4 regions of the Brotaphodocola sp. genome follow, and region 1 is predicted to be linked to each of the others. Evidence: predicted binding sites of a transcription regulator. Region 1 holds the regulator's gene; each other region holds the start of a gene.
What was found. Region 1 encodes Rex, which represses fermentation and respiration genes when NADH is low (regulators of the CRP and FNR family bind a similar motif). Its sites were predicted from a motif close to ATTGTTAANTANTTAACAAT; they were not measured.
Positions count from the first base shown of each region.

Region 1 (7,993 bases):
CATTGTAAAGCCCTCATAGTGATCATCAAAATAGTCCTTCGTTCCGATCACTTTTCCATCTTTTAAGTAGACACGCGGAATGCGCTTTCCGAGGTCACAGCTGATCTCATAGTGGAAGCCTCCGCACCAGTCTGCAACCTCCTCCATCGAGATCCGATCATTTCCGTCCTCTCCGATCAGAGTCACCTCGGTATCCACCTTCGCCTCCGGAATCTCACTCACATCGACCATAAATTGATCCATGCAAATACGTCCGAGAATCGGAACACGCTTTCCCGCGATCAGCACCATTCCTTTTCCGGTCAGAGATCTCGGATAGCCATCGCCGTAACCGACCGGAACCGTCGCAACGCGCATCGGCTTTGTGACCTTGTAAAGTCCGCCATAGCTGATCTCCTGTCCCGGAACCATCTCCTTGACATAAGTAATCCGGCTCTTCAAGCTCATTACCGGACGCAGAGGAACGGCATCCTTGTTCACCTCATCCGACGGATACATGCCATAGATCGAGATACCCGCGCGCACAAGTCCCATATGCATCTCCTTAAAGTCAATGATCGCCGCACTGTTCGAGCAGTGTCGAAGTGGAATCTCGACTCCCCGCTCCTTAAGCAGATCACAGAAATGCTGATAGCGCTCATACTGGCGGATGGTCGCTTCCCGGTCTGCCTCATCGGCGCGCGCAAAATGCGTAAACAAGCCCTCTGTCTCGATTCCCGGAAGATCCGCAATCGCTTTTGCAAGGTCTGCCCCCTTTTCATCCGGCGTCATTCCGATGCGTCCCATTCCGGTGTCTAACGCGAAATGGATCGGTGCCTTGACGCCGAGGCGCTGTGCCGTCTCAGAGAACGGTTTTGCCTGTTCCATCGTAAAGATCGACGGGCGAACCTGCTGGCGAATCATCTCCTCATACTGGCTCTCATGGGAGACTCCGAGAACGAGAATCCACTTTGCAACCCCGTGACGGCGAAGTACATAGGCCTCCTCCGGAGTTGCAACTGCATATCCTGCTACAAACGGATCAATCACCTTTGCGATCGGAACGGCACCGTGACCATATCCATCCGTCTTCACGACACCGACCATCTCTGTGCCGGGATTCAGATTTTTCTTCATAGATTCCATATTATAAACAACCGCATCCAGATCAATCGGTGCCCAGACCCGTGTATACATCTTCATTTTTCTGTATATTCTCCTTTTGTTTCCTGTATCTGTTATCTTTTTTCTTTCTTTTATATTTAATATATCGAAATGGTCTTTTTGTCAAATTTTTCTTTTCATCAAATTTCTCTTCTCTGCTTGCAATTTTGGCGCTTATCGCAAAATTTACGCAAGCTTTGCAATCTCATCCGCAAGATTGCTCGCAAGCACACCATTTTCTCCAAATTTCGCCGATCCACTCTCACCGGCAAGACCGTGAAGGTAAACGCCAAATGCCGATGCGCGGTCGCAGTCCATGCCACGTGCAAGCAGACCGGCAATAATTCCCGTCAGTACATCTCCGGAACCGCCCTTCGCCATCGCACTGCATCCGCTCGTGTTCAACCAGACCGTTCCATCCTTATCCGCAATCAGCGTCGAGGCATCTTTCATCACACAGGTCACCCCATAGCGACTGCTGTACGCCTTGACCGCCTGAACCGGATCTTCCTTGAGTTCCGAGATCGGACAGGAACAGAGTCTTGCCATCTCGCCCATATGGGGAGTCAGAATGATATTTTCCGTGAAATACCGCGTCAGATACGGGTGGGATGCCACGGTGTTGAGTCCGTCGGCATCTAAGACCATCGGCACATACGCGTGCTCGAGAACTGCCTCGACAAGGTACTCCACATACGGCTCCTGCCCAAGTCCGGGGCCGAGCACAATCACATCTGCCCAGTCACACGCCTCCCTCAGAAAATCCGTCGAGTGCTCCTCCGCCGTGATCTGATCCGGATCATAGACGGAGACAACCGCCTCCGGAAGTTGCGTCTGAATCACTGCCCGGTTTTCGGAAACCGTCAGGACTTTCACCAGCCCTGCACCCGTCCGGTATGCGGAAAGCGCGCTGAAATACGCCGCCCCGCTCATTCCCCGGCTTCCTGCGATCACGAGAACTTTGCCAAACGTTCCCTTATTTCCGTCCGACTGGCGCACCGGCAGATCAGCAAGATCAGACTCCTCCAGCGACTTGCAGTCCCAGCCGACTCTCTCCAGGCTGACATCGGAAAATCCGACGTCCGCGACACGCACCTTGCCGGCATAGTTTCGCCCCGGATAGAGGAAAAGTCCCGTCTTTCCGTAGCCAAATGTCACAGTGAGATCAGCCCTCAGTGCTGTTCCCATCACATGACCGGTCTGGGAATGAATTCCCGACGGCGTGTCCGTGGCAACCACCTTGGCGCCGTCGCGCTTTGCAATCTCGGCGAGCTGTTCCAGAATATTCTTCCACTCCCCGGTGATCTCCCGCGCAAGTCCGATGCCAAACACCGCATCCACAATCACATCCCAGTTACCGGACAGATCTTCCGTTTTCCGCATCATCGTCACGCCAAGTGTCTCGGCAATCTTTTGCTGTCTGCGGTGCTCCTCCGTCTCGTGTTCCGGATTTCCGCCAAGAAATACCACTGCCTCATATCCTCGCCCGTGAAGGATTCTTCCGACAACAATGCCATCGGCTCCATTGTTTCCCGTTCCGCAGGCAATCAAAATCCGTACATTCTTTTTATTTTTATCTCGGGCAGAGAAGTCCGGATGACCGGAAGTTATGATCTCTTCCACTGCATCCGCAACAGCTAACCCTGCCCTCTCCATCAGGACAAGTGACGGAATCCCAATCCGCTCTATCGTGTCCTGATCAATCTGTTTCATCTGTTTACCGGTCACAAAGTACCTCATCCGTCCGCCTCCTGTCCTCGATCATACAAGCAAAACCGGCAGGCGAAATGAGACATGCTCTTTCTCCTGCCGGTATCCGCCACATCATGTGCAAAACAATTCCGGGGATATTCCCGAATCGTCTCTCTTTATGTCTTTATTTCCTTTCCTTCTCTTTCTTCTCCTTAGCGCGTCTCTCCTGCTCCTCTTTCTGATCCTGAAGACGGCACACACGATAAGAAAGTCGCATCAGACTCTCAGACAGATGCACATTTTCTACCACAACATCATCCGGCACATTCAAGTCCACATGCGCAAAGTTCCAGATTGCCTTGATTCCCGCACTTACCAGACGGTCTGCAATCTCCGGAGCCTTTGTCTTAGGAATCGTGAGTGCTGCCATCTGCACGTTGTTGTCACGGATAAACTGCTCAAGATCATCCACTCCGCGAATCTCAATGCCACGAACAACAAGTCCAATCAGACGCGGATTGATATCAAACATTCCCTTGATAATAAATCCACGTTTTTCGAAATTGGCATAGTTCGCAATCGCCTGTCCCAGATTACCGGCACCAATGATAATCAGGTTGTGTTTCCGGTCAATTCCAAGAATTTTTCCGATCTCGTTATATAGATATTTTACATTATATCCATATCCCTGCTGACCAAATCCACCGAAATTATTCAAATCCTGACGGATCTGTGATGCCGTCACTTTCATCCGGGAACTCAGCTCATTGGAGGAAATTCTCTCCACTCCAAGTTCCATTAATTCTCCCAGATAACGGTAATACCTGGGCAGACGGGTAATCACCGCCTTTGAAATTTCTCTGCCTTCCATGCTTCACTGCCACCTCTCTACTGTCTGTCAACTATTTTCTATTATAACCGTTTGCCATTTTTATGTCAAACTGTTTATATGCCTCTATTGACGCGTTACACGAACCGTAACGGATTTTATTGAAAATTTGAAGGATTTATACTATACTTTTCATAGTATGCCTAAATCTCCATTTAAATGGCAGGCAAACCATAACATCAAAGAAAACAGCAACAAGAGCGTTTTAAGAAACAAGAATTACGAAATTGAGAAACAAGAAATGAGGTTTTATTTATGATATTATCCTGCAACCATATCAGCAAGGCATTCGGAACAGACCAGATCTTGTCGGATGTCTCTTTTCATGTAGAGGATCAGGAGAAGGCTGCGATTGTCGGAATCAACGGTGCCGGCAAATCCACCCTTCTAAAAATTATTGTCGGAGAGCTCTCCCCGGATACCGGAGAATCCGTTCTCTCCCGCGGAAAGACGCTCGGCTATCTCGCTCAGCATCAGGATCTCGAGAGCGGGCGCACAATCTATGAAGAACTGAAAGAAGTCAAACGCCCGATTATTGAGATGGAGGAACAGATCCGCAGTCTCGAACTTCAGATGCGCGATGCCGTTGGGGAAGAGCTTGAGCAGATGCTCTCCACTTACAGCCGTTTGAACCACACTTTTGAGCTTGAAAACGGATATGCGTGGAAGAGCGAGATCGTCGGTGTTCTAAAAGGTCTCGGATTCAATGAGGATGAGTTTGACAAGCAGGTCTCCACGCTCTCCGGTGGTCAGAAGACCCGTGTCTCCCTCGGTCGTCTTCTTCTCTCGAAGCCGGATGTGATCCTTCTTGACGAGCCGACAAACCATCTCGACATGGAGTCGATCTCCTGGCTTGAGAACTATCTGCGCGGATACAACGGTGCCGTTATCATCGTTGCCCATGACCGCTATTTCTTAAACCGCGTCGTGACTAAGATCGTGGAGCTTGAGAACGGGCGCAGTACGACTTATCTCGGAAATTACACGGATTACAGCGAAAAGAAAGCGATGATCCGCTCCGCCCAGATGAAGGCATATTTGAACCAGCAACAGGAAATCCGCCATCAGGAGGAGGTTATCGCAAAACTTAAATCCTTCAACCGCGAGAAATCCATCAAACGCGCCGAGAGCCGTGAAAAGATGCTCTCGAAGATCGAGATTCTCGACAAACCTGCCGAGATCAGCGATGAGATGCGCATCAAACTTGAGCCGAATATCGTCAGTGGAAGTGATGTCCTGACGATCCGCGATTTAAGCAAATCCTTCGGTTCCCAGACTCTGTTTTCCCATGCCGACATCGATGTCAAGCGCGGGGAGCGCGTCGCTGTCATCGGAAACAACGGAACCGGAAAAACAACCCTCTTAAAACTCATCAACGGCATGCTCCCGTCCGACGGTGGCACGATCACGCTCGGTTCGAAGGTTCACATCGGTTACTACGATCAGGAGCACCACGTTCTTCACATGGAGAAAACTGTGTTTGAGGAGGTTCAGGATGCCTACCCGAATTTAAGCAACACGCAGGTGAGAAACATTTTGGCAGCCTTTCTGTTCACCGGGGACGATGTGTTCAAGCGTATCTCGGACTTGAGCGGTGGCGAGCGTGGGCGTGTCTCCCTCGCAAAGTTGATGCTCTCCGAGGCGAACTTCCTGATCCTCGATGAGCCGACAAACCACCTCGACATCACCTCCAAGGAGATCCTCGAGGAAGCGCTCAAGAACTACACCGGAACTGTGCTCTACGTCTCCCACGACCGTTATTTCATCAACCAGACGGCGACGCGAATTCTTGAACTGACCGGACAGACCTTCATCAACTACATCGGAAATTACGATTATTATCTCGAGAAGAAAGAGCTGATGACCGATCTCTACGCCCCGGGCGCAAATGCGCAGAACTCTGCCCAGCAGATCCCGGGAGTCGGAAAGAGCGTCTGGACCTCCGCTTCCTCAACAGCAGGAAACGGCGCAGATACCGCTTCCGACACCAAGCAGGACTGGAAAGCCCAGAAAGAGGAACAGGCGAGAATCCGTAAACGTCAGAATGATTTGAAAAAGATCGAAACAGAGATCGAAAAACTCGAGACCCGGGATGCCGAGATCGATGAACTCCTGACTCAGGAGGAAATCTATACCGATGTCTCCCGCCTTGTCGAACTCAACAAAGAAAAAGAAGCGCTCCAGACGAATCTGGAAACGCTCTATGCACAGTGGGAGGAGCTGGCTGAATAAGCCAGCTCTTTTTCTAATTTTTCTCTTCTGCCTGCACCTCCCCGGTCTCCTGGTTGATGCCCGGTCCACCTTCCGCTCTCACGCGCTCCTGATAGGCTTCCGCCTCCTGTCTCGCAAGTTCCGCCCGCTGTCTGCAATATTCCTTTTCTTCCTCACTGTCATTCTCGTGAAGAATCTCCTCAATTACCTCACCGACTTCGGGGGCAATCCGTTGGATCTCCTCCGTCTTCTCTCCCTCCAGATACGTCGAGACAAGTTTTCCAAAATAAAACTTGCTGTCACTCGCATAGTAATCCGGAATCTCCAGAATTCCCTGAAGCACCGGGTAGGCATTCCACAGCGCCTCCATTCGCGCATCGCCCCTCTTATAGCAGCCGGACGCATATCCCACATACTCGCACATTGCCTCAAGAAGAGATTCCGGCTTTGTCGTCTTCACCTTCTCATACTCGGAATCCATGCTGTGATAGACATAATAGATTCCAAGATCCGTCGACGGTGCGGAGAAATACTTCTTTTTCGTGTAAAACATAATCTGCCAGCCATCTCTCACAAAACGCTCCAACCACCCGCGGGGGACAAGATAGAGCGCATCGGTGATCAGATCCTTCTGTTCGGTCGTGACATCCGCATTTCCGATTGTCCGGATATCCCCATCGCTCTGGTGCTGTCCGTCATCACCGAAAAATTCCAGTCCGAGATACTGATTTCTCGCCATATGTCCGTTGATAAAGAAATAGTAAGTCACGCCGTTGATCGCCAGACTTCCTCCGTCCGCCATCTCTCCATTTTCCGAAAACCAGTACCACTCTCCACCATATTTCAGCCATCCGGTGTGATTGCTTCCATCCGAATCTCGATAATACCAGTGGTAATTCTTGTAAATCCAGTCACTACTCCCATCCCCCGGTGCCTCCATCGCCCAGCTCTCACCCGCAGACAACACAATAAACATTGTGCTGAGTAACAGGCTTAAAATTCGCCGGAATCCGGATTGCCACACATATGCACATCGGTATTTTGCCACTGAAAGCCGTCCTTTCTAAATGTTTCTCTTTTCTTTCTTCGTTCTTCTGTCTTGTCCTGATCTTATCTGAATTTTATTTAATCTTTATTTTCTTATACAAAAAGCTCCCCGCGGTGCGGAGAGCTCTAAAATCTTTTCCTATTTCCGGTGCGCCCATTCACGCACTCTTTTTGAATGAGCAGGACGATAAGCCGGGTTATGTCGTTGGATGGTCATCTATCTAGACCAGATGTCGCCATCTGGTTCAAGCGACCTACCCGAAAGCAGACGGGCCGCCTTATGCTTTCTGTTCGGTCTTGCTTCGAGTGGGGTTTACATGTGCCCTGCCTGTTACCAGCCAGGCGGTAGTCTCTTACACTGCCTTTCCACCCTTACCGGCGCAAGCCGGCGGTATATTTCTGTTGCACTGTCCCTAGAGTCACCTCCGCCAGACGTTATCTGGCACCCTGCCCTGTGAAGCCCGGACTTTCCTCTCCCACAACCTTTCGGTCTTGTGGCAGCGACCATCTGTCCTGCTCAAACGTGTCTATTCTACCATTGCTTTTTAAAACTGTCAAGTAAGTGTTCGTGTTCCCATCGACACCTGCAAAGCCTTGGCGCATGATTTCGAGCTACACGCGGAAACAGCTTCCACCGACAAACTCGCGAAGAATCGAGTTTTGCGGAATGTTCTCACAGCCAACTCCGAGGAAGTAATCTAGGAATTTGAGCAAGCGTTTTGCCTCCACATATTCTGCGCTGTCGCGCGGAACACTGAAAAGCGCCGGCTCTGCAAACTGCTTGAGCACTGCGAGCTCATAGACGAGAGCGGAGTTGAACATCACATCTGCTTCCTCCTGATACGGGAAAATATTTTCCTCCTCCCCGCGTCTTACCGACGGCCACATCCGAATCGTATCCTGAGCGGAAGCGCCTCTCGTTCTCGCGTCACGGACAATTCGTCGGATCAGACGCCCATCCGTCGTCGGAATTCGGTTGTGCTCATCGATTCCAATCTGGGTGAGCGCGCT
Region 1 covers NZ_CFAHBC010000014.1:46,813-54,805, forward strand. The annotation lists gene alr (alanine racemase) at 1-1,182, opposite strand, end outside; gene AC4EVX_RS07095 (NAD(P)H-hydrate dehydratase) at 1,330-2,883, opposite strand; gene AC4EVX_RS07100 (redox-sensing transcriptional repressor Rex) at 3,020-3,706, opposite strand; gene AC4EVX_RS07105 (ABC-F family ATP-binding cassette domain-containing protein) at 3,980-5,956, shown strand; gene AC4EVX_RS07110 (hypothetical protein) at 5,970-6,983, opposite strand; RNA gene rnpB (RNase P RNA component class A) at 7,155-7,502, opposite strand; gene AC4EVX_RS07120 (nucleoside kinase) at 7,595-7,993, opposite strand, start outside.

Region 2 (7,993 bases), on a different contig from region 1:
AGGTTTACGCAGACCATTGTGAGGATCTTTGCAGTGACATCAAGCAGTTCCTTGCAGCATAAAGAGAGTAGTTATTTATTAACAAGCCATTATCAATTTATTGTTCCCCATACTGAGCAGGATAGTGAAAGCTATTCTGCTTCTTTTCTTTTGTGTGCAGATGTGCTAAACTGTTAAAAAGTTTTTAACGATCTTGTAACCGGGAAAATCGGACGATTTCAGGGTCAAAAAGCGAACGAAAGGGAATAAACATAAGGGTAAGAAAAAGGAAAAGAAGGCTGAGAAAAAAGTGAGCAAGAGAAAGTAAGTAAACATAGGCAAAAGTAAGAAGAGCAAAAGAAAAAAGTAAGTAGAGACAGGGACGGAGGAGAGAGAAATGTACAAGATTGTTTCCAGATTGCTGATTTACGGAGATATGCCAAAAGATACCATTCTGATGGAGCTTGCGGATATCACGAGAAAGATGGATGACAAGAGCCAGACGAAAGAGGAGCTTGTGACCCGCGTATTTACCCAGATGAAACATCTGCTTCAGGTTGCGACGGATTATGGATTTGACAAGAATCTGTGGCACAACTATTTGACATTTCTGCTGATTACGAATGAGAATCCGTTCAGTATTACCTGTGAGAAGGTAGGAGCGAGCGATGGAAGCGTCAATGCATTCGCAAAGGGCGATTTCCGTGCATTTATGGATCTGTTTGACTATGATTTCGGACCGCTTGAGGAGTATCTCGGTGTCGACTGCTTCTCCCGCATTTCCAATTACAAGGCGATCGGCAAGAAGGAGCTGATGTATAACAAGAACGTCAGCGAGAAGGTTCAGGCACTCAGCGAGAAGCTCGAGCAGGCGAAGAACGAGGATATGTTCTTTGATGCAGTGACCGGATTCTACAAGGACTACGGTGTTGGTATGTTTGGTCTGAACAAGGCATTCCGTATCCAGTCGGATGAGAGCGGAGTCGCAAAGTTCTGCGCGATCAACAACATGGATACAGTTATGCTCGATGATCTGATCGGATATGAGATTCAGAAGAAGAAACTTGTAGACAACACGCTCGCCTTTGTTCAGGGCAAGAAGGCGAACAATGTGCTTCTGTTCGGTGACAGCGGAACTGGAAAGTCCACGAGTGTCAAGGCGATTGTCAATGAGTTTTACGGTCAGGGTCTGCGCATGATCGAGATTTACAAGCATCAGTTCCGCGATCTTTCCTCCGTGATTGCACAGATTAAGAACCGCAACTACCGTTTCATCATCTACATGGACGATCTGTCGTTTGAGGAGTTTGAGGTGGAGTACAAGTTCCTCAAGGCCGTCATCGAGGGTGGTGTGGAGACGCGCCCGGACAACATCCTGATCTATGCAACCTCGAACCGCCGTCATCTGATTAAGGAGAACTGGAGCGACCGCGATGATGTCGAGAGCGACAACGGTATGCACCGTTCCGACACGATGGAGGAGAAGCTGTCCCTTGTAAATCGTTTCGGTGTGACGATCAACTACTCAAAGCCAACGCAGAAGGAGTACTTCGGAATTGTCATCGGACTTGCAAAGAAGGCAGGACTGACGATCAGCGACGAGGAGCTGTGTGCAGAGGCAAACAAGTGGGAATTAAGCCACGGCGGAATTTCCGGACGTACCGCACAGCAGTTCATCAACTACCTGATCGGAACCCGTTCCTGAGAAAATAAGAAAAAATCGGTTGCCGTTTGTGCAATGCATGAACGGTAACAAAACTGCGAAAGATTATCCTTGACAGCTATATGGGAATCTGCTAGTATTATTCACGGAACAATCTAAATAACAATCGAAAAGTGCGTAATCCCTTATTCAGAGTGATGGAGATACAAAGGATCTATGAAGTCACGGCAACCCCGAATGAAATGTCTGAACCTCCAAGCGGTGCGATCAGGCAGGAGCGTTGGGAAGGTGCCAACCTGAGCGAGAAATCGAGCAATAAGAGGATTTGATGTGCAAAGAATATCAAGTCCGCAGTATGATTGCTACGGACTTTTCTTTTGTTTTCAACAAGTTTTAATATTTTAACGTAGGAGGATTTTCATGGAAAAGTTACTGTTTACATCTGAGTCTGTAACCGAAGGCCATCCGGACAAAATGTGCGATGCGATTTCAGATGCGATTCTGGATGCCCTGATGGAGAAGGACCCGATGAGCCGTGTAGCATGTGAGACTTGCTGTACGACCGGTCTTGTTATGGTAATGGGAGAGGTTACCACAAATGCATATGTCGATATTCAGAAAATTGTTCGTGAGACGATTCGTGAGATCGGATATGACCGTGCAAAGTATGGTTTTGACTGCGATACCTGTGGCGTTATGGTTGCACTTGACGAGCAGTCTTCCGATATCGCTCTCGGCGTTGACAAGGCACTTGAGGCAAAGGAAAATGCAATGGATGACGATGCCCTCGATGCAATTGGTGCAGGAGATCAGGGTATGATGTTCGGTTATGCAACGAACGAGACCGAGGAGTACATGCCGTACCCGATCGCTCTGGCTCACAAGCTCGCAAGACGTCTGACTGAGGTTCGTAAGAACGGAACCCTTCCGTATCTTCGTCCGGATGGAAAGACCCAGGTAACCGTAGAGTACGATGAGAACGGCAAGCCGATCCGTCTGGATACCGTTGTTCTTTCTACCCAGCATGATGAGAATGTAACTCAGGAGCAGATTCATGAGGATATCCGCAAGTATGTATTTGACGTTGTTCTTCCGTCCGGAATGGTAGATGAGGAGACGAAGTACTATGTAAATCCGACCGGTCGTTTCGTAATCGGTGGACCTCACGGAGACAGCGGTCTGACCGGACGTAAGATTATCGTAGACACCTACGGTGGATATGCTCGTCACGGCGGTGGCGCATTCTCTGGAAAGGACTGCACAAAGGTAGACCGTTCCGCTGCATACGCAGCTCGTTATGCAGCAAAGAACCTTGTTGCAGCAGGACTGGCTGACAAGTGCGAGATCCAGCTTGCATATGCAATTGGTGTTGCACATCCGATGTCTGTTCGCGTAGATACCTTCGGAACCGGAAAGCTCAGCGATGAGAAACTGGTTGAGATCGTTCGTGAGAACTTTGATCTGCGTCCGGCAGGAATCATCAAGATGCTTGACCTTCGTCGTCCGATCTACCGCCAGACCGCAGCTTACGGTCACTTCGGAAGAACCGATGTTGATCTGCCGTGGGAGAGAGTGGACAAGGTAGAGGCTCTGAAGAAGTATCTGTAAGAGCATGACTGGATTGTGATCGTGATTAGATCATAATTAGATAGGAATGTAATAGAAATCGTTATGGCAGGAAAAGTCTGAGGGCTTTTCCTGCTTTTTCTATATTAACGAGTATATATTCGGCTGGATTTTGGGGAGGAGATGTGCTAACGTGTAATGGAATGGCAAAAGATTCAAAAACACATAACTCAAAGTATATGTCCTTTCCGCTGCAGGTGAGGATATTAATGGAGGGTACTCTTGGAGAAGGAGGAGAAAAGACGATGAAATACGATTTTACAATAGTTATGGATCGGCATGGAAAAGATGCGATTGCCGTGGATTCGCTTGGAAAAGAGGGGGTTCCGGGGGCGCCGAAGGAGGGCTTTGATGCGATCCCGATGTGGGTGGCAGATATGAACTTTGCGACGGTTCCGACTGTTCAGCAGGAGATGATTGAGCGGGCAGGTCATCCGGCATTTGGATATTTTGATCCGCGCGAGGAGTATTTTACTTCGATTATCAAGTGGCAGGAGACACGAAATGGAGTGAAGGGACTTGAGAAGAAACACATCGGATATGAAAACGGTGTGCTCGGCGGACTGATCTCTGCGGTCTCAGCGTTCAGTGCACCGGGAGATGCGATTCTGCTCCACAGCCCGACTTATATCGGATTTACAAGATGTATTGAGAATTCAGGACGTAAGATTATTCTCTCTCCGTTAAAGAAAGATGAGAATGGAGTCTGGCGGATGGACTATGAGGACATGGAGGCGAAGATTCAGAAGAATAGGATTCATCTGGCAGTTTTCTGCAATCCGCATAATCCGTGTGGTCGTGTGTGGGAGAAAGATGAGATTGAGAAGGCGATGGAAGTGTACAAGCGCAATTCCTGCGTCGTAATTTCCGATGAAATCTGGTCAGATCTCATGCTCAATGGAAGCAAGCATACGCCGACCCAGTCAGTCAGCGAGGATGCGAGAGATCGGACGATCGCGCTCTATGCACCGTCAAAGACGTTTAACCTTGCAGGGCTGATCGGTTCTTATCACATCATTTACAATGACTATCTGAGAGATCGTGTTCTGGCGCAGAGCAGTAAGTGCCATTACAATGAGATGAATCTGATGAGCATGTATGCGCTGATCGGTGCTTACCGTCCGGAGGGATATGAGTGGGTTGATGAGTTGTGCGAGGTGCTGTCAGAGAACGTCAATTATGCGTATGACTATATCCAGAATCATTTCGACGGTGTGGAAGTGTCCAAACCGCAAGGAACTTATATGCTGTTTCTCGACTGTACGAAATGGTGTGAGAAGCATGAAGAGAGCCTCGATGAGCTGCTTCGAGCTGGTTGGGATGTCGGAGTTGCATGGCAGGATGGACGCCCGTTCCACGGTTCTTGCAGTATCCGCATGAATTTGGCGTCCCCGAAGAGCCAGATTGAGAAGGCATTTGAGCGTTTGAGTCAGTATGTGTTCTAATCCGGCTGTTCTCTGATGTGTATTTTTGAAAACAATGAGAAAAATTGTCATTTACTGTTTGATTTTTTACTCTTCACTGATATAATACAAATGAGAAAAATAATCGTTAAAAAATAAACATGAGTAACTGCTCAGTATCTTTGCAGTTACGAACAGGGTCAATTATCAGGAGGAGAGAGAAGAGAATGAGAGGAGTCGAGACACGAATCCAGGAAATCCGTCATAGAATATTCAGAGAGGTAGCCCGCATGGCTTATCATACCGAGTGGCCGGTAGACAAGCGTATTGAGGAACTGCCGTACAAGATCATTCCGGGAGAGGTAGGAAACTTCCGAAATGATGTATTTCTGGAGAGAGCAATCGTTGGAGAGCGTCTTCGTCTGGCAATGGGTCTTCCGGCAAGAGGTGCAGCAGAGCATGCACCGATTTCTGACAATATTGAGGCAGCTGACCGTCCGGAGACTTATTACACCCCGCCACTGATCAATGTTATCAAGTTTGCATGTAATGCCTGTGCACCGAAGCGCGTAACGGTGACAGAGGGATGTCAGGGCTGTCTGGCACATCCGTGTGTGGAGGTATGTCCAAAGAATGCAGTCAGCCTTGACCGCACAACCGGTCGTTCTCATATTGATCAGGATGCCTGCATCAAGTGTGGTCGTTGTGCAACCGTCTGCTCTTACAATGCAATCATTGTTCAGGAGCGTCCGTGTGCCGCTGCCTGTGGAATGGATGCAATCGGATCTGATGCAAATGGTAAGGCAGATATCAACTATGAGAAGTGTGTATCCTGTGGTCAGTGTCTTGTAAACTGCCCGTTTGGAGCGATTGCGGACAAGTCTCAGATTTTCCAGGTTATCCGTGCAATCCAGTCTGGTGAGCAGGTATATGCAGCAGTTGCACCAGCATTCGTAGGTCAGTTTGGACCGAAGGTAACTCCGGGAAAACTGCGTTCTGCAATGAAGGCACTTGGATTTACGGATGTATTTGAGGTAGCAATCGGAGCAGATTTGTGTGCAACTCAGGAGGCAATTGACTTTGTAAATGAAGTTCCGGAGAAACTGCCATTCATGGCAACTTCCTGTTGTCCGGCATGGTCAATGATGGCAAAGAAACTCTTCCCGAAGAATGCAAATAGCATCTCGATGGCATTGACCCCGATGACTCTGACAGCAAGACTGATCAAGCGTCATAATGAGAATGCAAAGGTAGTCTTTATCGGACCGTGCGCAGCAAAGAAGCTCGAGGCAATGCGTACCGATATTCGAAGCGATGTGGACTTTGTTCTGACCTTTGAGGAGATGGCGGGCGTTTTTGATGCAAAGCATGTAGATCTTGAGACGATCGAGGAAGATCCGAACGGTGTCAACGATGCTTCGACTGATGGACGTAATTTTGCAGTTGCAGGCGGTGTTGCACAGTCTGTTGTTAATGTCATTAAGGAAAAGTTCCCGGATAGAGAGATCAAGATCGCAAATGCAGAGGGTCTGAAGGATTGTCGAAAGCTGTTGACGCTGGCAAGTGCTGGCAAGTACAACGGCTATCTGCTTGAGGGTATGGCATGTCCGGGTGGATGTGTAGCAGGTGCAGGTACGATGCAGCCGATCAAGAAGTCTCAGGTTGCAGTCAACCAGTACGCTTCCAAGGCAAACCATAAGACATCCAATGAGACCGAGCATGTAAAAGAGCTTGATAAGCTGGTAGATTAATTTGAAATGAGACAGGCGAATAAAAGAATTATATAAATGGGGCGGAAGATTCTTATAAATCGAATCTTCCGCCCTGTTTTTACATTATGTAAGTGGGTTTGCAGGATCTTTTTCGCCTTACATCGCCCCGTTACACATAATCAGGCATTTTTCTTAAAAAGAGTACTGGCGATCAGTGAGAGTGTAACAATCGATGAACCAATGCTGTCGATTATGACATCGGTAATTCTCGCGGAGCGGTCTAGAACGAAATACTGGTGGAATTCGTCGGTGCAGGCATAGCAGACTGTGATCAGAAATGCCGTCAGCGCCCATCTCTTTCGAGAAAATTTGCGTGGAGAAAGACCGAGAAGAACAGTCAGATAGAGGATTGTGTACTCGGTCACATGGGCAGTTTTTCGCAGAAGGAATTCTAAGCGGTCAAGCAATAAGAGATTCGGTTCTGCATTTGGATCGCTCGGGAAAAAGCGAGAGATCGCAAGAAGGATCTCATGGAGAAGAGATCCACTTAATTTAGAGGAATCTTCTCCGGGCTGACTGGAAAAGAAAAAGATGAGTCCAGCCATGATGAGGGCAGGAATCCAGAAGCGGAATTTCGAAAATGTTAAAGTTCTTTTTTTATTTGTTGTCATGAAAATCAAAGTCCTTTCTTATTATCCATATACAGCAATAATTATTGTTCATATATTGTACAAACTGGAATGGATTTTTGTACAGCAACAACATTATAACATGGATTACAGAAATGTCCTCTTTTTTCTTGCGTTCCGTTAGTTGGTATGATAGGATGAGTTACAGTTTACAGAAGATGTTGGCATGACACAAGAATATGCCAAGGCACATTCTTTTTGTGAAACAGCTAGTCGGATGAAGCAATAGGGAAAATGGATACGAAAGGTAAGGTGGAAAACATGTGGAAGTATGTTTGGAAAGATATTCTGGAGCAGGCGTGTTTTCTTCCTGTGACAGCTTTTTTGGCGCTGATTTATTATAGTCTCAGACGGGCGATTGTTAAGAGAAGAGGAATGTTAAACCGAGAAACAAAGAAACAGCTTTTTTGGAAATCGTGCATGGCAATGTATCTGATGATGCTCGTGCAGATCACTCTTCTTGAGCGTGAGGCTGGATCAAGAACAAAGGTCAGCCTGGAACTGTTTGAGACCTTTGGTGGTCCGATGGCAAATGCCTTTGTTGTAGAAAATGTCCTTCTTTTTATGCCATATGGCTTCCTGCTTCCTCAAATTTGGAAAAGTTTTGGCAAGATGAGAATTTCCCGCCAAATGCCTGTATGTACGATAATTGGATTTTTCAGCAGTTTAATGATCGAATGTACGCAGCTTGTGACACAGAGAGGATTTTTTCAGGTCGATGATATTATGACAAATACAATCGGAATGGTTTGTGGCTGGACTGTTTACCAGATTGTTCGTAAAATAATATTTAAGTGATAGATTTATTGTGTTTGTAATTTTTTTCATGGTATATTTTTTATCAGTATTATCTCAGCGACGAGGGCGAAAAAGATCCTGCAAACCCGTGTGAGACGCTGGACCTTAGATCGTGTATTTTAC
Region 2 covers NZ_CFAHBC010000031.1:16,613-24,605, reverse strand. The annotation lists gene AC4EVX_RS10620 (HPr family phosphocarrier protein) at 1-62, shown strand, start outside; gene AC4EVX_RS10615 (DUF815 domain-containing protein) at 377-1,684, shown strand; SAM riboswitch class I at 1,825-1,964, shown strand; gene metK (methionine adenosyltransferase) at 2,063-3,250, shown strand; gene AC4EVX_RS10605 (MalY/PatB family protein) at 3,514-4,713, shown strand; gene AC4EVX_RS10600 (4Fe-4S dicluster domain-containing protein) at 4,899-6,422, shown strand; gene AC4EVX_RS10595 (VanZ family protein) at 6,563-7,054, opposite strand; gene AC4EVX_RS10590 (VanZ family protein) at 7,334-7,870, shown strand.
Region 2: the regulator Rex is predicted to act here: its motif matches at 4,816-4,835, upstream of AC4EVX_RS10600 (4Fe-4S dicluster domain-containing protein).

Region 3 (7,993 bases), on a different contig from region 1:
ATGCTGTCCGGGCGCCCCGCCTCGACTGTGAATTCCTGCACATGAGAGAGATCAAACGTGTTCTCAATCTTTGTGATCAGGCGATCGAGATCCTCCGGGCTCAGCGAAGTCGGCGTTCCACCACCGAAGTAAATCGTCTCGAGACGGCATCCGCGCTTCTTCTCTGCGACATAGTCGAGTTCCTTGAACAGCGCCTCAAAGTACTGGTCCATCTTTCCCTGCCATCTTCCAATCGGGTAGGAAGTGAACGAACAATACAGACACGTTGTCGGGCAGAACGGGATTCCGACATAGAGACTGTATCCGTCGCGATAATCGATGCCGGAGAGAAGCTCACGCTCCTTCTGTGCAATCTCAATGCTCAAGTTGATCTTCTCATTTCCGGTGTAGTATGTCTCCTTCATCTCCCGGCGGATCTCATTTTCTGCCTCGCCCTGTTCAAGTTTCGTCAGTGCGATCTTTGTCGGTCGGATTCCGGTCAGTGTGCCCCACGGAAGCTGTTTGCCCGTTCTCTCCATCAAGAGCAGGTAGAGACGGCGTTTGATCTTATTTTTTGTCTCAAAGCGGTTGTCGTAATCGACCTCAATCGGCTGTTCTCCCTCGATCGCACGGCGCTCCTCGCGCATCTCCGGCTCAAGTTTCAGCTCAGAAAAAGCAAAAAACTGCGGTTCTCCAAACGAAATCACATGGAGAGCGAAGGTCCTTCTGTCGTCTGAGAGTGTTCCCTTGACCGCCAGATTGAGTCCGTCCTGATATTCATGGACAAACGTCTCTCCCGGAAAAAATGCCATCATCAGTTCCCGGATATCCTGCTCGTAAGCATCATCATTCAGTAAAATTCCTATCATCTGTCTACCTCTATCTCTTTATCCCTCTATCGCTCTAATTGCCTCTGTCCGGCTTCCCATTCAAGTCGACTCGACATCAGCGAAAACGAGTATACGACACAACCGGATTGTATTTCTTCTCGTAACCGATCGTCGTCGGATCTCCGTGTCCCGGATAAACCATCGTGTCGTCCGGAAGCACAAAAAGTTTCTCCGTGATCGACTTCACGATCGCCGAAGAGCTTCCAGTCGGAAGGTCTGTCCGTCCCATAGACTCATAAAAGAGCGTGTCTCCGCTGATCAGCACCTGCTCCGACTCCAGATAATAGCAAACGGAACCTGCGGTGTGACCCGGAGTTGCAAGAACCTTCCACTCATCGCCGAGCAGATGAATTACCTGACCATCGCGCAGAAATTCGTCGGCACTCAGCTCCATTCTCTCGGTTCCAAGCGTTCCGGAGAGATTCATCGAGGAATCCTCGAGCAGACGCTCCTCATCCACATGCGCATACACCTGGCAGTGGAACGCACGACGAATGTCCTCCACTGCCAGAATGTGGTCAAAATGACCATGAGTCAAAAGAATCGCGGTCGGCTCCACTCCAAGCTCTCTGCATTTGTTCAGCAGAAATACGCCGTTATCCGCTGGATCTACAATCACAGCCTCCTTCTTTCCCTCATGGTAAATGACGTAACAGTTTGTGCTGATTCCGCCCAGCACATAAGTCTTTATACGAAAATCGCTCATTTCGTTCTCAGCTCCTTTTCTATCATATGGCAAAATCATTTTACATAATTTCATATGATAGGACGCAATTTCCTATCATATGAAAAGAACTGCGGTGGTTAACCCGCAGTCCTCTCAATATCAAGAACGCCTTCAATCTGGCGTAATTTATCGATCAAACGATTCAGTTCTTCCACTCCGTGAATGTCAAATGTCATCACGATCGTCGCTTTGCCCTGCTTGCTCGTCCGCACATTCATCGAGGTGATGTCAATCTGGCGCTCTGTAAATACCTTGGAGATGTCAACGAACATTCCGATTCGGTTGTTCGCATAAATCTGAATCTCCGTCGAGTACTTCTCCTTGCCCTCATCGCTCTCCGGCTGTTGCCACTCTGCATCCATCAGACGCGCTCTCTCATCCTCCGGAAGGTTGATGATGTTAATACAGTCTGTGCGGTGAATCGAGACACCACGTCCACGAGTCACAAAGCCGACAATCTCATCGCCCGGAACCGGACTACAACAGCGTGAGAAGCGAACGGAGAGATCGTGAACACCCTTGACGACAATTCCGCTCTTGGACTTCTTGTTCGATACCGGAACCTTTGCATCCGACTCGGCAAGCGTGTCGAGAACCGTCTTGTCCGTGATCTCCTTCTTCTTTTTCTTCTCCCGCTCCTCAAGCATCTTGTTGATGACTTGACCCTCTTTCAGACCGCCATGTCCGATCGAGGCAAGCACAGAATCCCAGTCCTTGAACGCATAGCGCACCATGACCTTCTCCTGAAACTCCGGCTTGTTGATCTCCGGGTAATTAATGCCCTTCGCCTTACAGTAACGGTCAATCAGCTCACGACCACGAATGATGTTGTCTTCCTTGAGCTCATTCTTGAACCACTGATTGATCTTATTCTTCGCTTGCGTGCTCTTCACGAGAGACAGCCAGTCACGGCTCGGTCCCTTGGAATTCTGAGACGTGATGATCTCAATCTGATCACCATTCTGAATCACATAATCGATGTTGACGAGCTTTCCATTGACACGCGCTCCGACCATCTTGTTGCCGACTGCACTGTGAATCGCGTATGCAAAGTCGATCGGCGTCGATCCACTCGGCAGAGTCTTGACATCACCAGTCGGGGTGAAGCAGTATACACTGTCGGAAAACAAATCGAGATCGCCCTTGACCATGCTGAGGAACTCTTTGGAGTCGTCGGTATCGCGCTGCCACTCCAGAATCTGACGAAGCCAGGACAGCTTTGCCTCCTCGTCTCCGGCTGCAATCTTTCCGCTTCCACTCTCCTTATACTTCCAGTGAGCCGCAATACCGTACTCAGCCGTCCGGTGCATGTCGTAGGTTCTGATCTGAATCTCAAACGGCTGTCCGGTGTTTCCGATCAGTGTCGTATGAAGCGACTGGTACATATTCGGCTTCGGCATTGCAATGTAATCCTTGAAACGTCCCGGAATCGGCTTATACATCTCATGGATGACACCGAGAGCCGCATAACAGTCCTTCACGCTGTCAACAAGAATACGAACTGCAAACAGATCGTAGATCTGATCGAGGGTCTTGTTCTGGTTGACCATCTTCTTGTAAATACTGAAGAAATGCTTTACGCGTCCGACAACCGTCGCCTCGATCGCGGCTTCCTTCATGTGGTCCTGAACCTCATCTACAATCTCCTGAACAAAGGCTTCTCTCGAATCCTTGCGGAGATTAACCTTCTCGACGAGATCAAAATACACATCCGGTTTCAGGAAACGGAAGGAGAGATCATCGAGCTCAATCTTGATCTTGGAAATACCGAGACGATCTGCAATCGGAGCATAGATCTCAAGTGTCTCACGCGCCTTTTCCTTCTGTTTTTCCGGCTTCCAGTACTGTCCGGTTCTCATATTGTGCAGACGGTCGGCAAGTTTTACGATGATAACACGGATGTCTTTCGCCATTGCGAGGAACATCTTTCGCAGGTTCTCTGCCTGAATCTCCACCTTGTCTTTATCCCATGACAGCTGTGTCAGCTTTGTTACTCCATCTACGAGAAACGCTACCTCGGCATTGAACTCCTTCGTGAGTTCATCAAGCGTCATCGCTGTATCCTCCACGACATCGTGAAGCAAACCGGCTGCGATCGTCTCCTTATCCATCTCTAAGTCAGCAAGAATAATCGCAACACAAAGCGGGTGAATGATGTACGGTTCACCCGATTTTCGTTTCTGTCCTTCATGGGCCTCGTCCGCGACTCGGTACGCTTTCTCAATCATCGAAATGTCATCTGACGGATGATATCTGCGAATCGTGCGGACGAGGTCCTTATACAATTCCTCCGGAGTTGTAAAGTCTGCCGGATCTTCCAGTTCTCTCTCAACTTTCTTTGCTTCTTCGTTTGCCATGGGAAAGCCACCTCTTCTGCGCATAAGTTATTATGTATTATAATTATTTTTGTCAAAAAAAGCAAGGGGGAATAAAAATGGGGCGGAGTGCCCCTGCTCATTTGCAGTTGCGCTCCACCCCGTATGGGAATTTCTTCCTATATTTATTACTTATACTTATCTCTACTTATTAAGATAAAACTCCATCGGATACGTCGGATAAGCGATCTCCTCGAGCTGATCCATCGTCACAAGACCTGCCGGTGCACGAAGAACTGCCGGGATTCGGTTGACAATCGTCGCACAGGTATGCTCTACGGTTGCCGGTTTCACAACGTGGAACTCAGTATCCGGCTCGCCTGTGATCTTCCAGTCACACATATCTCCATCATCCGGTCCATATACCTTACCGATACACTGGGTCTCGATCACCGGTCCCTGGAACGTCTCGGTCGTCACAACAGCTGCCATACCGATGCAGTTTCCTTTCGGAATCGTTGTGCCCATCGTGGAGGAGTAGAGATCACTGTCATGGAAATACGGAACACATTTCTGCGTCTGGCTCTTGATCGTCCATCCCATCTTCGATGCAAGTGCCTCGTTCGAGTTCCATACATAGGACGGCTCGATCTCTTCCGGATGTGCAATCTGCTTCTCAAACTCTTCCGGTGTGAGTCCAACACCGTGTGCCTTTGCGAGTGCAAGACCATAGTCCTCTACGTTGTAGCTGACTGCGCCCTCGATCTTCTCGATCTTGTGGCATCCGCCTGCTACCATTCCTACCATATTTACCCAGAAGATGTCTTCCATACCACTTCCAACAAAGGTACAGCCATTCTCTTTCGCGGTCACATCGAGAATATTTGCACGAACTGCATCGGTCGTCCAGCAGTACGTTGCCTCCTCACACGTTGTGATGACGCTGATTCCTCTCGTCAGACACTTCATATAGTGGTCAAAGCAGTCGCTCACAAGACTGAACAGCGTCACTACGGCGATATCTGCATCACACTCATCGAGAACCTTGTCCGCATCGTTGCTGATCAGGATTCCTGTCTTCACACCGATTCCTGCATAATCGCCCACATCCATGCCTACGATCGCCGGATTGTTATCAATCGCGCCTACGATCTGGCAACCGGTTTCATACAGATAACGAAGAATGTATTTGCTCATCTTTCCACAACCATACTGAACGACTTTAATTTTCTCCATACAGAAACCTCCTTCTACGGGCACGACAGGTTTTTTCGTTTTGTTTCATCCCTGTCGCTTTGTTATTTATTTGTCATACCCATAGTATAAGGTCTCATGTCACTTGATGGTCAACTGTGTATTCTGCCCAAATTTCCCCACTTATTTTGTGAAATTTACCGGAACCTGAAGACGCAAAAACATCGAGCGCTTCTCAGTGTCAAACACGTTAAACTCGGTCATCGTCTCGCAGATGTAGTCCCCGGCGATCTCGTATTCCTGATCCTGACAGTACTTCAACAACCGCCCCGCAAATTCCTGTTCATCACTGAACTCATCGAGATAGACACAGGCATACATTCCATTCTCGATCATCTCAACCTCATTGCGGAGCGGAAAATGCTCATCCACAAAGACGAAAATCTTGTTTGAGACGAAACGCTGTTGCAGAAAATCCTCTTTTTTCAGCACGGTTCCGGCGTTACAATAATAAACCGGTGGGACATTGTGCTCCAAAAGTCTCATTTTCAGCTTTTTTAAGATCACCTCGTAGGTGTCAATATCGTGGTCGTAAAAATTGAGATCCGTCTCAATCCCGTAAATTTTTCTCGGACGGATATACTCTAAAGTAAATGTCCCTCTCTTTGGAGACTTTCGGTAGCGCTCCATACTCTCGATCGCCCGGTCAATCGCATCCCTCTGCACTTTTCTCTGCTCAATCTCCGCAATTGTCTGCTCCCGCTTTTTGATCAGAACCGCCTCAATTTTACGAAGATCCTCCGAAGCAAGCACTTCCTGAATTTCCCTGAGTTCCATTCCGAGTTCTTTCATGTACTGAATCATGTCCAGCCTTGCATTCTGGCGAATATCATAGTAACGATAATGCGTGTTCGGATCGGTGTAACAAGGGTGCAGAAGTCCCACAGAATCATAAAATCGAAGCGTCGGAATCGAAATATTGTTGATTTTTGCCATCTCTCCGATACTCAAATATTTGTAAGCCATCTGCTTTTCCCCCTCTTCTCTCCTGTTTTTTTCCATTTTCGGACAACACCAGACATCCGCTTTGCACATATCAACGCATAAACGGTCGGACCTAATACGCCCGAAAAACTCTCATGCAACTTGAGAGTTTTGCTCTCTTTTTTCGTTTATCAAAAGACAATATATTTCAATCAAATCTCTACCGAGTCCCCGGAATCTGATACATCAGTGCATTACAGATCGCAGCCACGATGTTGCTTCCACCTTTTCGTCCTCTCGCGACGATGCAGGGAACATCAAGACCGCAGATCAGTTCCTTCGATTCCACGACGTTGACGAATCCGACCGGCGCTCCAATGATAAATGCCGGCGAGATCGTTCCCTCCTGAATCATCTCATAGAGGCGAATCAGCGCAGTCGGCGCATTTCCAACCGCAAAGATTACCGGTCCTTCCAGCTTTCCCGCATGCTCCATGCTGACAACCGCCCGCGTCACCCCTCTCTCTTTCGCCTCTCTTGCGACATCGGGATCTGCCATAAAACAACGAACGCTCGCATTGAGTGCGCTCAGCGCGCGCTTGTTGATGCCCGCCATTCCCATATTGGTATCGGTCACGATCGTCGCACCCGCCTTTAAGAGTTCAATCGCCCGCTCCACCGCATGATCAGAAAAATACAGATTTTCTGCATAATCAAAATCGGCGGAGGTGTGGATGCATCGCTTCACAACAAGGAGTTCCCCGGGTGTCCAGTTTCCTTTTGGCATCTCCGACTCGATGATCTGCATGCTTCTCGTCTCAATCTCCTCCGGCTTTACCCATTCCATCTGTTCAAACACGTCTCTGCCTGTCCTTTCTTAAATTTATCGCTTGACTCGTAATTTCAATTTCTTACTTTCCTTATTTCGAAGCTCTGCGTTTCAGCACTCCTTGCGATCAAACCCCATGATCCGATAAATCGCCTCCATATCAAGGGATTCGCGAACGAGGTCTGCGAGCTTGTCGTACTGACGCTGTTTATAGGATTCCTGACTCTCCGTCGTCATCTCCAGAGAGATTCCCTTCTTCTTTGCCAGTTTCTCAAGAAGCGCCTCCGTCAATTCTTCATTGTCAAACAATCCGTGCAGGTAGGTGCCGAGCACAAGACCATCCTCACGCTCAAGTCCCTCCCAGTTTTGACTCTCCCATGTTTGTGAAGTCTGCACCTGACGCTCCTGATCATGGAAACTCTCAGTTCCATTCTCCTTTTCTGTCTGCTCCGGATTTCTCGCAAAGATCGGCTTTGCCTTTCCGGTCAGCTCTGTAATTCCCATATGAATCTCATATCCGGTGATTCTCGTTCCCACATCACACTTTTCAAACATTCCGGTATTCTTGCAAAGAATAACCTCCGTCTGACCGCGCGTCTTTCTTTGCTCAAAGACTGTCCGCGCCGGGAGAAGCCCCATTCCGCGGATGATTCTGCCCTCCTCGCCCTCAACTCCATTTGGATCTGAGAGCTGTTCTCCGAGCATCTGGTATCCTCCGCAGATTCCGATCACTGGAACACGATCAAATTCCGTCTTTCGGAGGATTGCCGGTTCCAATCCGCTCTCCCTCAGCCAGATCAGGTCCGAAATCGTATTCTTTGTTCCCGGAAGAAGAATCAGATCGGGATTACCAAGCTGAGAAGCTCTCTCAACGTAGCGCAGCTGTACGCCCGGATGACGCTCAAGCGCATTGAAATCCGTGAAATTGGAAATATGAGGCAACCGAATCACGGCAAGGTCAAGACCACCTTTTATCATCTCCTCCGAGCCCGTTCTTGTCAGGCGGTCAGACAGGCTGTCCTCATCGTCGAGGTCGATCTGCTCCATCGGAATCACACCGATCACCGGAATGTGA
Region 3 covers NZ_CFAHBC010000003.1:114,788-122,780, forward strand. The annotation lists gene hemZ (coproporphyrinogen dehydrogenase HemZ) at 1-848, opposite strand, end outside; gene AC4EVX_RS02510 (MBL fold metallo-hydrolase) at 925-1,575, opposite strand; gene AC4EVX_RS02515 (RelA/SpoT family protein) at 1,674-3,953, opposite strand; gene AC4EVX_RS02520 (dihydrodipicolinate reductase) at 4,116-5,147, opposite strand; gene AC4EVX_RS02525 (MerR family transcriptional regulator) at 5,289-6,131, opposite strand; gene AC4EVX_RS02530 (precorrin-8X methylmutase) at 6,310-6,936, opposite strand; gene AC4EVX_RS02535 (cobyric acid synthase) at 7,030-7,993, opposite strand, start outside.
Region 3: the regulator Rex is predicted to act here: its motif matches at 5,206-5,225, upstream of AC4EVX_RS02520 (dihydrodipicolinate reductase).

Region 4 (7,993 bases), on a different contig from region 1:
CGGTGCGCTCTTTGCAGATACAGAACCGCCGTACTGGATGCGGATTGCCTCTGCGGTTGCCTCATCGTAGATCTCTCCGATGCATGCACGGATTGCGGAGCAAACTTCCTGAGCCTGCTCGGTCGTTGCAACCTTACCGGTTCCAATTGCCCAGATCGGCTCGTAAGCGATGACAGCAGTCTTAGCCTGATCTGCGGTTACGTTCAGGAAAGCAATCTTGATCTGCTGGCGAATCCAGTCGATCGTGATGCCCTGCTCTCTCTGAGTTAAGGTCTCGCCACAGCAGATGATCGGAGTCAGACCATGCTCAAATGCCTTGAGAACCTTCTTATTTACAGTCTCATCAGTCTCAGCAAAGTACTCTCTTCTCTCAGAATGTCCGATGATGACATACTTAACACCTGCGTCAGTCAGCATGTTCGGGGAAATCTCTCCGGTGTATGCACCCTTCTCCTCGAAGTACATATTCTCAGCGCCGATCTGAATGTTGCTTCCCTTTGCAGCCTCGATTGCCGGAATGATGTCGATTGCCGGAACGCAGAATACAACATCTACGTCATCATTCTTTACTAACGGCTTTAAGGTATCGATCAGAGCAACTGCCTCGCTCGGAGTCATGTTCATTTTCCAGTTACCTGCAACAATTTTCTTTCTTCCCATGATTTTCTTCTCCTTTTGTTCCTCTAGGTTCCTTTTGGGTTCCCTTGTGTTTCCCCACTATGCAATTCAGAGTCTCCCCGCCTTCAGGGAGTGAACGAGAAAAATACATCCAAACATATTTTTCCCGCTCAACACCCCAAATCCAGATGAGACTCCAAAAGCATCTTTTATTTATTCGTTTTTATTATTCCTTATCGTCAGCTGCTGCTACGCCCGGAAGAGTCTTACCCTCTAAGAACTCCAGGGATGCACCGCCACCGGTAGAGATGTGGCTCATCTTATCTGCGAATCCAAGCTGGTTAACAGCTGCTGCGGAATCACCACCACCGATAATGGTAGTTGCGTCGGTCTCTGCCAGAGCCTCTGCTACTGCGATTGTACCCTTTGCCAGAGTCGGGTTCTCGAATACGCCCATCGGTCCGTTCCATACAACGGTCTTTGCAGTCTTAACAGCCTCTGCATACATCTCTGCGGTCTTCGGTCCGATATCCAGACCCATCTTGTCCTCAGCGATGCCATCAGCAGATACAACCTCAACCTCGATCGGTCCATCGATCGGGTCCGGGAATGCGCCAGCGGTAACAGCGTCAACCGGAAGCAGGAGTTTCTTGCCGAGCTTCTCAGCCTTCTCCATCATCTCCTTGCAGTAGTCAAGCTTGGTGTCGTCTACCAGAGACTTACCAACATTCTTGCCCTCAGCCTTTAAGAAGGTGAATGCCATACCACCACCGATGATCAGGGTGTCGCACTTCTCAAGCAGGTTGGAGATTACGTTCAGCTTATCAGCAACCTTAGCACCGCCCAGGATTGCAACGAACGGACGAACCGGCTTCTCAACTGCATTGCCCAGGAAGTCGATCTCTTTCTGCATCAGGTAACCAACTGCATTGGTACCACCCTTCTCGGCGATGTACTTGGTAACGCCTGCAACAGAAGCATGTGCGCGGTGAGAAGAACCGAATGCATCACATACATAATCGTCAGCCAGATCAGCCAGCTCCTTGCTGAACTCCTCGCCGTTCTTGGTCTCCTCAGCGCCACGGAAACGGGTATTCTGAAGCAGAACAACATCGCCCTCGTTCATCTTTGCAACTGCCTCGGTAGCTGCCTCGCCGGTTACATGGTAATCGGAAACGAAAACAACTTCCTTGCCCAGCTTCTCAGACAGACGCTTTGCAACCGGTGCTAAGGACTCACCCTCGTTCGGGCCGTTCTTAACTTTTCCGAGATGGGAGCACAGGATAACCTTTGCGCCCTCGCCGATCAGCTTGTTGATCGTCGGCAGAGCTGCCACGATACGGGTCTCATCGGTGATCTCACCATTCTTTAACGGTACGTTGAAATCGCAACGAACCAGGACTCTCTTGCCTTTTACATTCTTTAAATCGTCAACACTCTTCTTATTTAACATAGCAGATGTCGCTCCTTCCATTTCAAAAAATGAACTATTTCTGTCTCATCCGTCTCACAGAATCAGCGCTTTCCTATCACAGGATTCGCCTCTCTCCCATGAAGCAAAAAGAGGTCCGGCCCTCTCTGAGACCGGACCCCTTGATGAGTCTTCTTTGATTTCTCCTGTTCTCAGGCAAATTTCAGACATTTCTCATGTTCATGCCTGTCCGTCTGCCGAGTCTGCATCGGTGAAATTAAGCCAGCTCTGCGAAGTACTTGATGGTACGAACCATCTGGCTGGTGTAAGAGTTCTCGTTATCATACCATGAAACAACCTGAACCTCGTACAGATCGTCTGCAATCTTGGAAACCATGGTCTGAGTTGCATCGAACAGAGAACCGTACTTCATACCGATAACATCGGAAGAAACGATCGGATCCTCGTTGTAGCCGAAGGACTCGCTAGCTGCTGCCTTCATTGCTGCATTGATGCCTTCCTTGGTTACGTCTGCACCCTTAACAACAGCGGTCAGGATGGTGGTAGAACCGGTCGGAACCGGAACACGCTGTGCAGAACCGATCAGCTTGCCGTTCAGCTCCGGGATAACCAGACCGATTGCCTTAGCTGCGCCGGTGGAGTTCGGAACGATGTTTGCAGCGCCTGCTCTTGCTCTTCTCAGATCACCCTTTCTGTGCGGGCCATCCAGAATCATCTGGTCGCCGGTGTAAGCATGAATGGTGCTCATGATACCAGACTGGATCGGAGCGTAGTCATTCAGAGCCTTTGCCATCGGAGCCAGACAGTTGGTGGTGCAGGATGCTGCGGAAATGATGGTATCCTCAGCAGTCAGGGTCTTCTCGTTTACGCTGTAAACGATGGTCTTCAGATCGTTACCAGCCGGAGCAGAGATAACTACCTTCTTAGCGCCAGCGTCGATGTGAGCCTGAGACTTCTCCTTGGAGGTGTAGAAGCCGGTGCACTCCAGAACTACGTCAACACCGATCTCGCCCCACGGAAGATCCTTTGCATCCTTCTCTTTATAAATTGTAATCTTCTTGCCATCTACGGTAATGGAGTCTTCTCCCGCCTCAACGGTGTGCTTGCCCTCGCCAATGTGACCAGCGTATCCACCCTGAGCGGTATCATACTTCAGCAGGTGTGCCAGCATCTTCGGATCGGTTAAGTCGTTGATTGCAACAACCTCGTAACCCTCTGCTCCAAACATCTGACGGAATGCCAGACGACCGATACGGCCAAAACCATTGATTGCTACTTTTACTGCCATGATGAAATCCTCCTGCTTGTTAAAAATTTAATGATTGTTAAATTATAATCAACCTGTCTCTATTCTACCCAATTCTCTATAAAATAGCAAGTAGTTTTTTTGCATTTTAAAAACTCTTCTTGATGTTTTTTCTTTTGTCTCACTCTTTTTCACAGGTTTCTTCTTAAATTTTTACATTTTTTTGCTGTTTCCTGAGGTTTTGTATTTCTTTTCAGAATATTCAAGGCTCAGCTTGACGTTTTTTTAGCATAGTTTTTTCCAAAACTTTACATTCCGATCAAAAAAAATCTGGTCAAGTTACATCTCATCCTTCACATAACCGGCAAGGTTGTAGGCATGATCGGAAATACGCTCCAGATTGCTGATGATATCGAGGAAAACGATACCGGCGGACGGATCGCAGTTTCCCTTCGTCAGACGCTCGATGTGCTTCTCGCGCATCTCCTCCTCCTGGCTGTCCACATCGTCCTCATACTGGCTGACCTTTCGCACGGAATCCATATCTCCGTTCTGGCGTGCCTCAATCGCATACTGGAACGCCTTGATCGCACTCGTGCTGATCGATTTCAAATCATCAAGACCGGTCTCAGAGAACATGAGCTTATGTTCCACCATGTACTCCGCCTGCTCTGCAAGGTTTTCTGCATGGTCTCCGATTCTCTCAATGTCACTCGCACTGTAAAACAGGTTGTTGACGAGTTTTTTCTGTTTCTCAGTCAGCGACAGATTGTCGACTTTGATCAGATACTCGGTCAGGAATTTTTCCATATTATTCAGAGTTTTTTCCGTCTTATACACGTTCTGAATTTCCTCAACATTCTCCGTCAGAATCGCATCGAGAGCTGTCTTGACATTTCCCATCGCAATCTGCGCCATATGGACAACCTCAAGAGCCGCCGTCTCAACGGCAAATGCCGGGGACTCGAAGATACGCTCGTCAAGGTGCTTGAGAGTCGCAGATGCCTCATCCTCATCCTTCTCCTCGTCCTCATCCTCACCCTTGACAATCATGCCGGACAGCTTGACAAGCTGATTTGCAAACGGGAAGAGAATTGTCGTATTCACGAGGTTAAATACTGTGTGGAATATAGAGATCTGAACTGCTGTGATATTGGAAAGTCCGATATCCGGTCGCAGGGCAAACCACACAAAACCACCGATACCGAAAATCAATGCTCCGATCGTATTAAAGCTCAGATGAATCACTGCCGCACGCTTTGCCGTCCGGCTTCCACCCATACTGGAAAGCATTGCAGTCACACAGGAACCGATATTCTGACCGAGCGTGATGTAGATTGCCGCACTCGTCGTCACGATGCCGTTAAGCGCAAGTGTCTGAAGAATACCGACTGATGCCGATGAACTCTGAAGAATCGCTGTGACAATCGCACCGACAATCATGCCGAGAATCGGATTTTTTCCGAGTACCGCGAAGGCCTGCGCAAAAATCGGCGCATCGGTGTACGGTGAGATTGATCCTGACATCAGGCTCAGACCCATAAACAGCAATCCCAGACCGATTGCAATCTCTCCTACCATATGTTTCTTCTGGGACTTGGCAAAGACCAGAAGCAGTGCTCCGATTCCGATTATACATGGCGCATAAAATCCCGGGTTGAGCACCTTCATCGTGTCCCCGAGCTGGCTCATCGAGACGATCCATGCCGTGATCGTCGTACCGATATTGGCACCCATGATGACACCGACTGCCTGCGTCAGGTTCAGCACTCCCGCACTTACGAAACCGACTACCATAACCGTCGTCGCACCACTGCTCTGGATGATCGCCGTGATCAGGGCGCCGAGCGCAATTGCCATCACACGGTTGTTTGTCAGTTTTCCAAGAAACGTACTCATCTTGCTTCCCGCCGTCTTCTGCATACCATCCGCCATGATGCTCATGCCGTACAGGAACATGCCGAGTCCGCCCAGAAAACCAAACAGGTTTGAAACATCGTTGATTGACATAGTTTCCCCTTTCTCCGCGTTTGCGTATAAGCAAACCGTGACTGTCCGTTTTTCTCTCTTTTCTCTCTTTTTCACAGCCACAACAATTTCACTATACCATAGAAACTTTGCAATTTTCAACCGGGTATTGAAAAAAGAGCAGTGTTTCCCTGTAAAATAAACAGTATTTTTACAGGAGAATTTTTCCATTCTGCACAATCCACATTTTTACAGAAAATAAAAAGGACACTCAAACAAAAAGTGTCTCAAACGTCTACTTTTCATTTGAATGTCCTTATCCATATTTTTCTGGTAATTCATGAGTCTGTGTCTAGTGCTGGATTGCAAATTCCATCGCAGAAACCCAGACTTCTTTGTTGTGTTGCCATACTGCCGGGAATTCGGAAACCGGCATCGGGCAGGTGACACTTCCAACCTCAATCGTCACACTCGGAATCGGACTGTCCTTAATCTGTACCCAATCCTTGAAACCGCCGTGACCACTTGATCCGCCCAGACGATAGCCTGTCTTGGACGCCATGAGGTCTGCCAAAGCCTTGGATGTCTCTTTGACCTTGTTCCCTGCATAATCCCAGTAAATGAGATTTCCCATGCTGTGATAGCTGATCGTCAACGCCCAGTTTCTTGACAGAGCAAGATTTGCAAGTGCCTGACTCTCCGGCTCAGACAGAGAACTCGTTCCCTTGTAAGTGCCATAAGACGGCTTCGGGGAACTGCTTACCTGATCCCAGTCAGCCGGGAAGTTCTGGTTCAAATCCGTTCCTCTCGCATCTGCCTTCCAATAAAGGAGGTAACGCTCATACGTTGAACTCGTTCTTCCGAGTTCCTTGTCATTCTCATAGCACTGGCGAATCTGCTGACGCAGAGTCTCAGAGCGAATTCCGCTCTCTCCAAACTGGCTGATGGAGATTCCGTCCGGATTAACCATCGGAACATAGTGAATGGCAACCTGATTAAAGAGCTGGGAAAGTGGCGTTCCATTGTAGCTTCCGCTATCGTAAAATGCCAGACCGTACTCCAACTGCTTCATCACAAGAAGGGGCGTCATATACTCTCTCGCATGGATGCCTGCATGAATCAGGATATGCTTCGGCGCATTCTGATTGCCGACTACAATCTCATAGAGATTTCTGCCGTCCAACGAGGTGCCGATCACATTCACTTTCATATGGCTTCCATAACGCGCTGATAACTTCTGAATATCCTGACTCATCTGGTCATAGGTATACTTCTCTGCCACTTTGACAATCGGGTCGGTCACGGTTCCCGCAAACGCACTCGTTCCGTCTGTCGTGTTCGTCGACTCTGTAACCTGGGGAATCATCCCCCCGATTCCAGACACGCCCGGTCCCACAGAGTTGGAAGTGCTCATTCCCGGTCCGATGACCGGTGAACCCGTTCCGGTGGAAAAACCGGAGGTTGTTGTTGAGCCGGACGTAACCGTTCCAGACGTGACGGTTCCGGAAGACGGAGTCGGAGTGGAGGAGGCAGTCGGAGCTGTCGGAGTCGCCTGCGTCTCAGATGTCACCGGTGCCGGTGAAGTCTGGACAGCCGCCTGCGTCGTCTCTGTGGTTGTCTCTGTGGTCGCAGTTGTCGGGGACTCCTGCTTTACTTCTGTCGTCAATTCGTTTGCCGGCACAATCACTTCTGCCTGTGCCGAAAAGGAAGTGCCGGCTACCATAACGGTAGCCAGCATTCCGGTAAGAAAGCCATTTATATTTTTTGTTCTCATAAAACTAGTTTTCACTGTCCTTCTTTGCAAGGTCACCCGGCTTCATGCTCAGGCTGATCTTGCCAGCTTTGTCTACATCAAGTACCTTAACGGTTACGGTATCGCCGATATTTACCACATCCTCAACCTTCTCAACACGGCGGTCAGACAGGCGGGAAATGTGAATCATTCCATCCTTCTTCGGCTTCAGCTCAACAAATGCGCCGAACGGCATGATGCGAACAACCTTACCCGTAATCACCTGACCCGGCTCAATATCGGTAACGATGTTGTGGATGATCTCTTTTGCACGATCAATCATTTCCTGATCGGTTCCGCAAACTGCAACGTTTCCGTCCTCAGAGATGTCGATCTTCACGCCGGTCTCCTCGATGATCTTATTGATCACGCAACCCTGCTTTCCGACAACATCACCGATCTTCTGCGGATCAATGCTGATCTGGTCGATCTTCGGAGCATACTTGCCAACGGTCTTTCTCGGCTCGGAGATTGCCTTTGCCATAACCTCATCGAGAATGTAAAGTCTTGCCTCACGGGTTCTGCGGATTGCCTCCTCGATGATCGGGCGGGTCAGACCGTGAATCTTGATATCCATCTGGATTGCAGTGATACCCTTGTGAGTTCCGCCTACCTTGAAGTCCATATCGCCAAAGAAATCCTCAAGACCCTGGATATCGGTCAGAACGATGTAATCGTCATCGGTCTCGCCGGTTACCAAACCACAGGAGATACCTGCTACCATCGTCTTGATCGGAACACCGGCTGCCATCAGAGACATCGTGGATGCACAGATACTTGCCTGAGAGGTGGAACCGTTGGACTCCATCGTCTCAGATACGGTACGGATTGCATACGGGAACTCAGCCTCGGACGGAAGTACCGGAACAAGCGCACGCTCTGCAAGAGCACCATGACCGATCTCACGACGTCCCGGTCCTCTTGACGGCTTCGTCTC
Region 4 covers NZ_CFAHBC010000012.1:37,416-45,408, reverse strand. The annotation lists gene tpiA (triose-phosphate isomerase) at 1-660, opposite strand, end outside; gene AC4EVX_RS06445 (phosphoglycerate kinase) at 845-2,071, opposite strand; gene gap (type I glyceraldehyde-3-phosphate dehydrogenase) at 2,307-3,338, opposite strand; gene AC4EVX_RS06435 (Na/Pi symporter) at 3,636-5,306, opposite strand; gene AC4EVX_RS06430 (M14 family zinc carboxypeptidase) at 5,617-7,038, opposite strand; gene AC4EVX_RS06425 (polyribonucleotide nucleotidyltransferase) at 7,043-7,993, opposite strand, start outside.
Region 4: the regulator Rex is predicted to act here: its motif matches at 3,372-3,391, upstream of gap (type I glyceraldehyde-3-phosphate dehydrogenase).